3 regions of the Arthrobacter sp. SLBN-122 genome follow, and region 2 is predicted to be linked to each of the others. Evidence: riboswitches for the same ligand, from Rfam matches in the RefSeq annotation. Region 2 holds a riboswitch; each other region holds the start of a gene.

Region 1 (4,172 bases), 1.6 Mb from region 2:
GCCGCTGAGGACCTGCAGCGCATTGCCGTTCCCCATCGGCGGCAACAGATCCGGGAAGCGGCAGGCGAAACTACGGCGATAGGGTTAAACCATGACGGCATCAGCTGAATCCACGGTCACTTTTGACGGCCGTTTCGCACGGGAACTGGCCGAACTCGCCGTTCCCTGGCATGCCGAGGAAGCACCCAGTCCCGAGCTTCTGGTCCTGAACGACAAGCTCGCACGGGACCTGGGCCTCGATCCGCAGTACCTCCGCAGCAGCGAAGGGCTACGGCTCCTGGTGGGCAATTACATACCCGCTGGCGCCACTCCGGTGGCCCAGGCATATGCAGGGCACCAGTTCGGCGGTTACTCACCCCTGCTCGGTGACGGACGTGCGCTGCTGCTGGGGGAGGTCACGGACCAAAGCGGCCGCCTCCTGGACGTCCATCTCAAAGGCTCGGGACGCACGCCTTTCGCCCGCGCCGGGGACGGCCGTGCCGTCGTCGGGCCCATGCTCCGTGAATATGTGGTCAGTGAGGCCATGCACGCCCTGGACATTCCCACCACCCGCTCGCTCGCCGTGGTGGCAACCGGCCGGCAGGTCCGGCGCGACGGCATGCTGCCCGGTGCCGTCCTGGCACGGGTGGCAAGCAGCCACCTGCGCGTTGGCAGCTTCCAGTACGCGCGCGCCACGGAAAACCTGGACCTCCTGAAGCGGCTGGCGGACCATGCCATCAGCAGGCACTATCCGCACGCTGCCGAAGCCGAAAACCCCTACCTTGCGTTGTTCAGCTCCGTCGTCTCCGCCCAGGCAGAACTGGTGGCCCGGTGGATGCTGGTGGGATTCGTGCACGGTGTGATGAATACGGACAACATGACCATCTCAGGGGAAACCATCGATTACGGCCCGTGCGCGTTCATGGACGCGTTCAATCCCGCCGCCGTCTACAGTTCCATCGACGTCAGCGGACGCTACGCCTATGCCAACCAGCCAGTGCTTGCCGAATGGAACCTTGCCCGGCTCGCCGAGGCGATGCTGCCGCTCATCGACGAGGACCAGGAAAAGGCGGTTGCCCCGGCCGTGGAAGTGCTCGGCGGGTTCCGCGGACAGTACAGCAAGGCGTGGTCCGGCGGTATGAAACGCAAGCTGGGCCTGGGAAGCGGCGCGGAAAGCGGCGAGGACTCCTCAGCCCTGGTGGACGATGCCATCGCCATCCTGAAGGACGGCCCGGTGGACTACACCTTGTTCTTCCGTAACCTGGGCAAGGCCGCCCGGGGCGACCTCCGTCCCGTCCGCGGCATGGTCCTTGACCTGGCCGCGTTCGACGCCTGGGCGGAGCGGTGGCAGGCCATGGAACCCGATGCGGAACTGATGGACAGCGTGAACCCGGTCTACATTCCCCGGAACCACCTGGTTGAGGAAGCCCTCTCAGCTGCCACCGAAGGAAACCTCGCGCCCCTGCAGCAGCTGCTCGAGGCCATCGGTGCCCCCTTTACCGAACGTCCCGGGCTGGAACGCTACGCCGAGGGTGCCCCTGAAGAATTCGGCAACTACATGACCTTCTGCGGGACCTGACGGCTCGTGCCAGTGGGAAAACGACAGGAGGGCGGCGGCCGGGAATACCCGGCTGCCACCCTCCTGTTGTGACTGGCTTCGCTGCCGCGAAGCGCCGCGGAGACTAGGCTACGCGGACTGCGGAGTAGCCGCCGAGCCAGCTGATGGAGTGGACTTCAGTGCTGTAGCCGTTGACGCCGCCACTGACAACCTGGCCGTCGCCGGCGTAAACGCCAACGTGGCCGGAGGTGATGATCAGGTCACCGGGGGCGGGGGCGCTGACAACGGTTCCGTACTGGAAGAACTGGGTGGGGGCCAGGTCTCCGACGGACTTGCCGACGGAGCGCAGGGCCTTTTCAACCATTGCGGTGCAGTCCTGGCCCACGCCAACCTGGCTGTAAGCCGATGCCAGGATCGCAGCGCCGGTTCCCGTGCCGGTGGAGGCCAGCGGGGTGGCGGAGGCGTAGGACATGTTCATGCCGGTGTTCGCCGGTGCGGTTGCGGCCGCAGCCTGGACCGGAGCTGCGGCAGGGGCCGGAGCCGGTGCTGCGGTGTAGCCTGCGCCGGGGATCCGGATCTGGTCACCGGGGTAGATGATTGAGGACAGGCCCAGTCCGTTGGCGGACAGGACGTCGTTGAGGCTGACGCCGTAGGCGGCCGCGATGGCCCCGATGGTGTCGCCGGCTACGACGGTGTGGACGTTGCCTGCTGCGGCGGGTGCTGCTGCCGGGGCTGCAGGTGCCGAGTACGCCTGGACGCTGGTGTTCTCAGTGGTATCCGGACCGGTGACACCTGCATGGGCCGGGGCTCCGACGCCGAATGCAATGCCTGACGCTGCAGCAACTGCGAGCGCCGGGCGGCCCAGCGAGCGGGCCTGGGACTTGGCGGTTACGGCGAGGCCCTCGAGCACAATGGAGCGGGCCGGAGTCGCGCGGTGACGGGCAGTAATGGAATTTTTTGACACGTTTGATCGCCTCTCCCATGCCTGCGGGGTGAGCTGTCGGGTTCGGGCTGGAGATGCCCGGCCGGTAGCGGCTCCGCAAGCGGAGCTCTACCGACTTAACCCCAAGGCCACAAGTGGCCGTGGAAACTTGGTTCCCCCGTCCCTGCCATCTGGAAACGGTGAATCCCATGATCAGCGGCAGGGCTCGGCATACTGATGGGAATGTCCCGTCTGAGAGGGACACTCAAAGACCATAACCCGCTCTCAGGGTCATTGTCACATTTGGATAACATACGAGGTTTTCCTCTCAATTCCGCAAACGTCTTGATGTACCTCGAATCTCAGGGCTGACCCCACAAGACAGGGAAACCGGCAAATGGCGCCGAAAGGGTAACAATGCGGCTACAGGCCACTGCTTCACCGCCGCACCCGGCTGTAGGCTGCGGAACTATGCCCCTGTTCGTTACAAAACGGCCGTTCCCGCTGTTCGCGGGCCTGATGGCTGTCGCCCTTGCCGGCGCCACCGCACTGCCGGCCGCAGCAGAGGTGGGGCCGCCCGGCGGATACCCCTCCTGGGCAGAGGTGCAGCAGGCACAATCGTCCGAAGCGGCAAAGGCCGCGGAGATCACCGCGATCAACGGGCTGCTCAGCGGTCTCCAGGAGCAGTCGGAGGCGGCCGGGGATGCGGCGGTTCGGGCTGCCGCCGACCACGCTGCGGCGGATGCGGAGCTTCAGGTGGCTGCCTCGAAGTTGGAGACGGTGTCTGCGCAGGCAGCCCGCGCAGACGACCAGCTGGCCCGGTGGCGCTCGATGCCCTGGGGACCAACAGCACCCAGGGGCTCAACGTGGTCAAGCTTGTAGGGGATAAGACTGCTGCGCTGGTGAATAAGGCGGCAGCGGCAGGAAAGGTTGCCGCTGCGCTCAGGGAACAGGAACAGCTTGCCAGGAGCGAGGGGGAACTCCTGGCCGGGGAGACGAAGGTTAAATCCGAGGCCGCCCGTTCCGCCCGGGACGCATTGAACCGCCAGGTGGCCGGGGAACAGCAGCACAGTGGCGAGCTGACTGCCCAGCTTGCCACCCTGAAGGGTACGACGGCGGCCCTTGAGGGGGAGTATCGCCAAGGCCAGGCAGCGCTGGCGGCCTACGAGGCGGCCCAGGCGGCCAAGCGCGCCGCCGGGGAGGAGCAGGCCCGCCGCCAGGCAGCCGCTGCCGCCCAGCAGCCCGCCGCCCCAGCTGCCATTGGCGCTAATCCCGTCCAGGTGGATCCAACACCGGCAAATCCGGGACCGGTCGCACCCGCCAACAATCCAGCTCCTGCCGTTCCGGACGCCGCCGCCGCCACCGCCACCGCCACCGCCACCGGCGCCGGCCCTGCCAAGCCCGCCCGCCGTCGTCGTTCCTTCCGTTCCCGGTGGAGCTGTCAACGATCCGGCCGGGGCGAAAAGCTACGCGTCCGGACGCCTTGCTGCCTTCGGATGGGGCCAGGACCAATTCCTGTGCCTGGCCCGGCTGTGGACCAAGGAATCCAACTGGCTGACCACCGCCACCAACGCCTGGTCCGGAGCTTACGGGATTGCCCAGTCGCTGCCGCCGGGCAAGTATGCCAGCGCCGGCAGCGACTGGCTGACAAGCTACCGGACGCAGGTCGAATGGGGCCTTGGCTATATCCGTGACCGCTACGGTTCGCCCTGC
Region 2 (4,172 bases):
ATAAACGGCAGCATCATGACCTGCACCGTCTCCCCCGCGGACGCCGGTTCAGCCGCAGGCCGGCAACCCTCGTCATCCGGACAAGCGGTGTCCATGACCGGGTCGGCTGTGCCGGGATCCCGCTGGAGCCGCTACATATTCGGTGCCCAGCCCCGTTGGGTACGGCCGTCCGCCGCAGGGCTTCTGGTGGCCACGGCGGTCCTGTACCTCTGGAACCTGGCAGCAACCGGTTACGGAAACCCGTTCTATGCGGCAGCCATCCAGGCCGGCACCAAGGACTGGACCGCGTTCCTCTTCGGCCCGCTCGACGCCGGCAACGCCATCACCGTCGACAAGCCGCCGGCAGCACTCTGGATCCCCGCCCTTGCAGGGCGCATCTTCGGATTCTCGCCGCTGAGCATGCTGGTGCCGGAGGCACTCATGGGGGTGGCCGCCGTCGGCTTTCTCTACCTGGCCGTAAAGCGCGTTTCCGGACCGGCTGCGGGCCTGCTCGCCGGCGGCGCCCTGGCGCTGACGCCGGTGGCTGCGCTCATGTTCAAGTTCAACAACCCGGACGCCATGCTCACGCTGTGCCGGGTGCTCGCCGCCTACTTCACCACCCGCGCCATCGAGCGGGCGGGATGGACGTGGCTTGTCGCTGCGGGGGCCGTGATTGGCCTGGCGTTCCTCACCAAGATGCTGCAGGGTTTCCTGATCGTCCCGGCGCTGGGACTCGCCTATCTTTGGGCCGCCCCCACGTCGACCGGACGCCGGCTGGCGCACCTGCTGGGCGCCTTGGGAGGGATCGTCGTGGTTGCCGGCGGCTACATCGCCCTTTTCCAGCTGACGCCGGCCTCCGAGCGACCGTACATGGCAGGATCCAGCACCAACAGCTTCCTGGAACTGACCTTCGGCTACAACGGACTGGCCCGCATCACCGGTTCCGGCGAAGGCATGCCCGACGGCGGAGCCGGGGACGCCGGCGGACCCGGAGGCCGCTTAGGCGGCGGGAACGCCGGGTTCGGCGGGGCTGCGGGCCTGCTGCGGATGTTCGGCACCAGCTTTGGCGGCGAAGTGTCCTGGCTGCTGCCTGCCGCCCTGGTCCTGCTGGTGGCGTGCTTGTGGTTCACGCGCCGCGAAGTCAGGACCTCCCCGGGCCGTGCCGCGCTGATCCTGTGGGGCGGCTGGCTCCTGGTCACCGCGGGCGTCTTCAGCTTCATGAGCGGCATCGTCCACCCGTACTACTCGGTAGCACTGGCACCGGCGGTCGCAGCGCTGGTGGGCATCGGCAGCGTGGAACTGTGGCGCGGCCGGGATTACTGGCCGGCCCGGACCGTCCTGGCCGCCGCCATCCTTGGCACCTCCATCTGGTCCGCCGTCCTGCTGGGCCGCGACGCGTCATGGCTCCCCTGGCTTCGCGTCACCATCATCGCCCTGGGTGTCCTGGCGGCCGCCGCAATCCTCCTCCGCCTCGACGCACTGGGCACCTCCGGATGGTTCCGGCGGGCCGGCGCGGCCGCCGTCGTCGTCGTATCCCTCCTGGCCGGAGGACTCGGAACCGGCGCGTGGACACTCGCCACCGCTGCCTCTGCACACTCAGGCTCCATTCCGACGTCGGGGCCCGCGGGTTCGTCGGCGGCTGGCTTCGGGAGCCGGGCCGCGGGGCTGGGCGGCAACCGGGCAGGCGGCAGGGATGCCGCCGCTATGGACTCTGCCCCAGGCGCTGGCGGGCTTGATCCCTCCCGTGGTTTCGACGGTGCAACTGGCCCCGGCGGTGCCACGGATGGATCCGGCGGCCCGGGTGAAGGAACGGCAGATGCCGCAGTGACGGCACTTCTGGCGGGTACCACCACAAAATGGTCGGCGATTGTGTCCGGCGCCAGCCAGGCAGCCAACCTGGAACTCGCCACCAACACGGACGTCATTTCCCTGGGCGGCTGGAACGGCGGCGACCCATACCCCACGCTCGCCGGGTTCCAGGCCATGGTGGCCAAAGGAGAGATCGGCTACTTCATCGAAGGCGGCGGTATGGGCGGGGGCGGCATGGGCGGCCGCAGCGGCAACTCCGAGGTTGCTGCGTGGGTCCAGGACAACTTCCAGGCCCAGTCCGTAGGTAACTCCACCGTGTACCAACTCACCCGGTAGGACACCATTGGCCTGGTAACGGTCTGGTATTGGTGAGCCGCCAAACTGCCATAGCCCACGGCAGGTCCCGCAATTCGACGCGCTGTGCCTCGTGACTTCCGTTACCTAAATGTGACTTTGGCGTGTTCTTCCTGTACCGTCGATTGGGTGCGGTCCCCGTTCGGGCCGCATATCCCGGGTTGACGCCAAGCTCTGCCGCTTCCCCGGATTCCGATTGAGCTACGGCAGAGGCGGGGGACCCACCGTCCCGGGCACTGAATGCCCTTGGGGTTAAGCCAGTACGTGATCTTTCCGTACGGCCGGATGCCCTCATCCGAACCCGACAGCTAACTCCGCAGGTGTGAGAGGCGATCAATCATGTCCAAGAACACGGCAGAAGCACGTCTGCTGCAGGCAAAGGCTAAACACCGGGCCAAGCAGCAGGCAAAGAAGACCACCCTGGGCCAGCGCGCGGCCGTCCTTGCAGCATCCTGTGCGGTGCTGGTGGGGGTTGGCGCGGCAGGACAGGCCACCAGCAGTATGACTCCGGTGTCATCCACCGGGTCGAACTCTTCCACTACAGCGTCAGACGCTCAAATGAGCATCGAGAAGAGCGAAATCCGTTCCAACCCGGCGGCCAGCCCGGCTCCCGCCGCCATCAGCATGGCACCGCAGGCAGCGGAACCGGCCCCCGCTGCAGCACCGGCCGCGCCCGAAGCGCCCGCCCCTGCCCCGGCGCCAGCTCCCGAGCCCGCCCGCGCACCCGAGCCGGCTCCCGCCGTCGCGGTCAACGATCCCGCCGGGGCCCAAGCCTACGCCGCCAGCCAGCTGGGGACCTTTGGCTGGGCACCGGACCAGATGCAGTGCCTGCAGACGCTGTGGACCAAGGAATCGGACTGGACCACCACGGCCACCAATGCCAGCAGCGGGGCATACGGCATTGTCCAGTCCCTGCCTGCCGAGAAGATGGCCAGCTCCGGCCCGGACTACCTCACCAACTACCGCACGCAGATCAACTGGGGCCTGAATTACATCCAGGAGCGCTACCAGTCGCCTTGCGGCGCGCTGAACTTCCACCTGGCGCACAACTGGTACTAGGCAAGCCACCTTCAACCGCGGGCCCGCATCTTCATGATGCGGCCCGCGTTTGTGGTTAACCGGCGTCCTGTCCGGTGTTCCGCCACGGGATGTACTGGACAGCCCACTTGTTTCCGTCGGGGTCGGCGAAGTAGACGAAGTGACCCCAATCCTGCACGTCCACGTCGCTGACATCCACGCCGTTGTTCTTCAGGTGGTCATGGGCGGCTTTGATGTCGTTGACCACCAGCTGCAGGTTGGAACCGGTGCCGGGAGGGGCGTCGGTGAGGCCTTCGCCGATGCAGATGGAGCAGGCCGAACCGGGCGGCGTCAGCTGCACGAAGCGGATGGAGTCCGAGGGCCGCTCGTCGAAATCGGCGTTAAAGCCCACTTTATTGACGTAGAAGTCCTTGGCGCGGTCAACGTCGGACACGGGGAGAAAGACAAGCTCGAGTTTCCAGTCCATCCGCACAGGCTAGCGGCGGGAACTCTTTTGAAAAAGGGTGAAATCTACCCGGCGATGCCGTAGAGGCGGTCGCCGGCGTCGCCCAGGCCGGGAACGATGTAGGACTTCTCGTTGAGCTTCTCGTCGATGGAGGCCAGGACGATGTGCACGTTGGCCCCTGACAGTTCCTCTTCCAGCCGGGCCAGGCCCTCGGGGGCGGCCAGCAGGCAGATGCAGGTGACGTCGGAGGCGCCGCGCTTGAACAGGAACTTGATGGCTTCGCGCAGGGTTCCGCCGGTGGCCAGCATGGGGTCCAGGACGAAGACCTGGCGGCCGGTGAGGTCCTCCGGCAGGCGCTCTGCGTAGGTGATGATGTCCAGCGTTTCCTCGTCCCGGGCCATGCCCAGGAAGCCCACCTCAGCGGTGGGAACGAGCTTGGTCATGCCCTCCAGCATGCCCAAACCCGCGCGGAGGATGGGAACCACCAGCGGGGTGGGCTTGGTGAACGCGGTGCCGATGGTGGTGCTGACCGGCGTTTGGATGGTGA
Region 3 (4,172 bases), 150 kb from region 2:
CGTCCTGGGGCAGGAGGTTGGCGGGGATCGTGATGCTGGTGTCGCTCACAGGTGCTCCAATTCGGCGGGGACGAAAGCTATGGTCCGGAAGGGCGGGCAGTGGTGGCCGGCAGGGCGCGCGGTGGCTGGGCTGCCGGCTACTCCCATTCTGCCTGAACCGCCGCCGGGGGCGGGAGCCGGGTACGTCATAGTCCGGACAGTGAGACGTGCCCGTCCCGCCCAGCCCTTGGGGCGCAGCTATTCGGACAAAGTCAAAATAGGCTAAGCTTTCCCCCGGACTATTTCGCGGGAAGAGGCGATACGGTGGGACAACGCAAGGTACTGCGCTCGAGGAGCTGAGCTGGATGACGGATCTGATCGACACTACGGAGATGTACCTCAGGACCATCCTGGAGCTTGAGGAAGAAAACATCGTTGCCCTCAGGGCCCGTATCGCCGAACGCCTGCGCCACTCGGGGCCCACCGTCTCCCAGACCATCGGCCGCATGGAGCGGGACGGGCTCGTCGTTGTCTCCGGTGACCGCCACCTGGAACTCACGGATACAGGCCGCAAGCGCGCCACGGAGGTCATGCGCAAGCACCGGCTGGCCGAACGCCTGCTGGCAGATGTCATCGGCCTGGACTGGGCCTACGTCCATGACGAAGCCTGCCGCTGGGAACACGTCATGAGCGAGCGGGTGGAGCGGCGCATCTACGAAATGCTGGGCCACCCCACCGAGTCGCCCTACGGCAATCCCATTCCCGGCCTTGCTGCGCTTGGAGGCCAGGCGGGCCGCGGCTTTGCCGACGGCGCCATCAGCCTGGTGGAAGCAATGAAGAACTACGGGCCCGCCTCGGGCGTGACCATCAGCCGTCTGGCGGAGCCAATCCAGGTGGAACCGGAACTGCTGGCCCAGTTGGATGAGGGCGGGATCCGGCCCGGTGCTGCGGTGACGCTGGAACGCGTGGGCGAGTACATTTCCGTCCGGGTCGCGGGGATCGAAGGGGCGCTGGAGCTGCCGCCCGAGGTTGCTGCCCACGTCTTCGTTGCCATCAACCAGGACTGATCGGGCACTTTCCATACCCCAGACAGGCACGTCCACGCAAAGGTAACGGAATTGTTACCTAGGGACTTAAGCCCCTATAGTGGAACCAAGCGTTGATACATAAGCGTTACCTGACCCGGAGCCGAGCTCTGCCAGCGGGCCAGGTGAACGAGTTCGTTACTGGCAGAGGCGGGGGAACCACAAGCGGCAGCGGGGGACTGCCTTGGGGTGAAGTCCGTCAGCAGCAAGCCTCTCCAGTGAAGGATTCTTCCGGGAATACCCCTGCGCAGAAGCTTGCCTACGGCGGACCGGGTCTTTGAACTCTCTGACCCGAATCCGACAGCTAACTCCGCAGGCTTCTTCCAGAGAGGAACCCTTCTTGACCATGCAGACCCCACGGGGCCGCCGACGCGCGGCCGGCCCCCCTTCGGCACCCCGGGCTGCCGAAGTCGTCGCAGCGGAGCGCCCCCGCGACCTGCATCGCGACGCGCGCCGCCGCCGGGGTCCCTTCCGGCAGATGACGGAGTTTGCCGCCGCCAGCGGCATCGGCCAAAAAGCCGGTATGGCCCTTGCCGCAACGGGCCTGGTGCTGACGGTTACGGTGCCCGCCACGAGTCCCGTCATGGCCACGGACGCCGCCGGCAGTACCCCCATGGCTGCTTCCGCCGTCAGCCCGCAGCCTCAGATTTCCGCTGATATCGGAGCCCAGGTCGACTTCAGCCGCTCCGCGGTGGTGACGCAGGCGGACCCGGACGGGAAGCTGAAGCAGCTCCTGAGCGCGCAGTCCGCCGGCTCCGTCACGCGTGCCGCTTCGGCCGGCACCCTGGCTGCACCCCTCGGGTCCCTCGCCACCGCTTCCCCCTTCGGTTACCGGGTCAGTCCCATCACCGGAGGTTCCGGAGACTTCCACAGGGGCCAGGACTTCGTGGCGCAGTGCGGCACCTCGGTCCTGGCGGCCGCAACAGGGACGGTCACCTTCGCGGGCTGGCACCCGTTCGGCGGCGGAAACCGGGTGGTCATCGACCATGGCAATGGGCTGGAAACCACCTACAACCACCTCTCGTCCTTCAGCGTCAAAGTCGGCCAGACCGTCTCCCGCGGGGATGTCGTGGCACTGAGCGGCACCACCGGCGCGTCCACCGGCTGCCACCTGCACTTCGAGGTCCAGGTCAATGGCGAAGTGGTCGATCCAATGGGCTGGCTGTAACCGAATGATTGCTCACTCTCAGATCGTCGTGACTCGTCGTGACCTGAATGTGACATTGAAACAAAACTGCTGTACCGTCTAACTCGCGTCAACTTTTCCGAAGTTGACGCTCTTGAGTGGATTGCCTAACTCTGCCACCGCTCAAGGTCCGTTCGCATTTCATCGTCTGGCAGGGGCGGGGGAACCAATTTTGGCCTTCATTTCCAGAAGGCCTTGGGGTTAAGACACAAAGCTTCCCAGGAAGCAGCGTGGCCGGGTGACTCCCATCCGAATCCGACAGCTCACCTCGCAGGCATTGGGAGAGGCTACTTCGTGTCTTCACGCCATCATTCTGCGCGCCACCGTGCGCAAACGGTTCGCACCAACCCGCTGGACGCCATGTCCAAGGCTGTCACTGCAAATGCCGGGACCGTAGGCCGCCAGGCTGCCGTTGTGGCAGCGGCTTCGGGCCTCATCCTGAGCATGGGCCTGCCCGCCACGGCAGCTGACACCACTGCCGGTGTCTCTGCCTCCACCGAGTCCGGTTCGGCCCAGACGGCACTCGCCGTCACCGCTGCCCCCACGGCCACGGTGTCCTTCGAGCGTCCGGTCGTCAAGACCACCGCCGCTCCCAAGGTTGAAGCGCTACGTACCCAGTCCACGGCAGCAGCCAACCGCGCGGCCAACACCGCCACTGCAGGCCAGGAGGCGTCCCCGGCCGCAAAGGCGGAAGAGTCCGTATCCGCTGCGGCAACCTCGGGCATTGCCGCTATCGCCTACACCGGCATCGGCCACTCCTACGTGTGGGGCGGCACCAGCCCCGTCACCGGCTGGGACTGCTCCGGTTTCGTGCAGTGGGTTTACGCCCAGGCCGGAATCAGCATCCCCCGCACCAACGCGTGGAGCATCATGACCCCCACCTCCGCACCGCAGCCGGGTGACCTGGTTGTCCAGAACGGTGGCGCGCACGTCGGCATCTACGTCGGTAACGGCATGATGATCAGCGCCCTCAACCCCTCGCAGGGCACGCTGCTCCACTCGCCCGCGGCCACCGGTTCCTCCACGTACTACCACTACAGCAAATAGTTCTTGGGCTTCACGCTCCAGGGGCTTTTTCTTTGCCCAAAGCTTCTTCGCTAAAAACCACATCCCCGTTCGGGACGCGCCGGCGTACCCCCAAGATGCCGGCGCGTCCAACACCCTTCGCCTGCCCACCTGCGGTTCGAGGGAAAACGAAAGAGAGAACTGATGACGACTCGTGCCACCGCACGGCATCGCGCCGAGGTCACCAAAACCAACTCAATCGCTGTCATTGCCAAGGCTGTCAGCGACAACGCAGGCGGCATGGGCCGCCAGGCTGCGGTCATCGCTGCCGCTTCCGGCCTGGTCCTGACCTCCGGCATCGCTGCCAACGCTGCCGACGCCAACGTCAAGCGTGATTCCGCGCCGGCCTCCGCGCTGGAAGTTGGATCCGCCGTTGACGCCCCGATTTCCGCGGCTTCCACCATCTCCATCAGCTACGAGAAGCCTGCCGTGACCACCACGCCGGCTCCCGTCGTCGAGCCTGAGCCCGAGGTCGAGGTGCAGGAAGCCGCTCCCGCTCCTGCCGCGCAGCCCGCTGCTGCCCCCAAAGTCACGGCCAAGGTTGCCACCGCCGCCGCTCCTGCCGCTCCCGCAGCCCAGGCATCCGCCAGTGGTAAGGGTGCCGCCATCCTCTCCGCCGCGTACGCACAGCTCGGCGTGATGCAGGACTGCACCATGCTGGTCACCAACTCGCTGGCCGCCGTCGGAATCCACTTCCACGACTGGCCCGCCGGCTACCTGTCCCTGGGCCGCACCGTCAGTGCAGCCGAGGCGCAGCCGGGCGACCTGATTTACTACGCTGACGGCGGCGCGGGCATGGCCCACATTGCTGTCTACGCCGGAAACGGCATGGCCGTCCACGGCGGCTACAACGGAAA

Evidence for each region. Region 2 has a riboswitch for cyclic di-AMP ahead of FBY36_RS12490 (hypothetical protein). Riboswitches for the same ligand answer to the same signal wherever they lie in the genome.
Region 1: linked by a shared signal. The riboswitch ahead of FBY36_RS19475 (C40 family peptidase) and the one ahead of FBY36_RS12490 (hypothetical protein) in region 2 are both predicted to bind cyclic di-AMP.
Region 3: linked by a shared signal. The riboswitch ahead of FBY36_RS13145 (C40 family peptidase) and the one ahead of FBY36_RS12490 (hypothetical protein) in region 2 are both predicted to bind cyclic di-AMP.

The regions. Positions count from the first base shown of each region.
Region 1 is NZ_VFMS01000001.1:4,242,031-4,246,202, reverse strand. It holds gene FBY36_RS19485 (ribonuclease Z) at 1-108, shown strand, start outside; gene FBY36_RS19480 (protein adenylyltransferase SelO) at 92-1,558, shown strand; gene FBY36_RS19475 (C40 family peptidase) at 1,662-2,501, opposite strand; cyclic di-AMP (ydaO/yuaA leader) riboswitch at 2,505-2,672, opposite strand; gene FBY36_RS20945 (hypothetical protein) at 2,931-3,341, shown strand; gene FBY36_RS20940 (hypothetical protein) at 3,720-4,172, shown strand, end outside.
Region 2 is NZ_VFMS01000001.1:2,659,624-2,663,795, reverse strand. It holds gene FBY36_RS12500 (bifunctional glycosyltransferase family 2/GtrA family protein) at 1-4, shown strand, start outside; gene FBY36_RS12495 (ArnT family glycosyltransferase) at 16-2,124, shown strand; cyclic di-AMP (ydaO/yuaA leader) riboswitch at 2,316-2,476, shown strand; gene FBY36_RS12490 (hypothetical protein) at 2,482-3,201, shown strand; gene FBY36_RS12485 (glyoxalase superfamily protein) at 3,257-3,646, opposite strand; gene upp (uracil phosphoribosyltransferase) at 3,691-4,172, opposite strand, start outside.
Region 3 is NZ_VFMS01000001.1:2,813,765-2,817,936, forward strand. It holds gene serC (phosphoserine transaminase) at 1-49, opposite strand, end outside; gene FBY36_RS13135 (metal-dependent transcriptional regulator) at 345-1,046, shown strand; cyclic di-AMP (ydaO/yuaA leader) riboswitch at 1,187-1,398, shown strand; gene FBY36_RS13140 (M23 family metallopeptidase) at 1,411-2,232, shown strand; cyclic di-AMP (ydaO/yuaA leader) riboswitch at 2,361-2,541, shown strand; gene FBY36_RS13145 (C40 family peptidase) at 2,611-3,297, shown strand; gene FBY36_RS13150 (NlpC/P60 family protein) at 3,460-4,172, shown strand, end outside.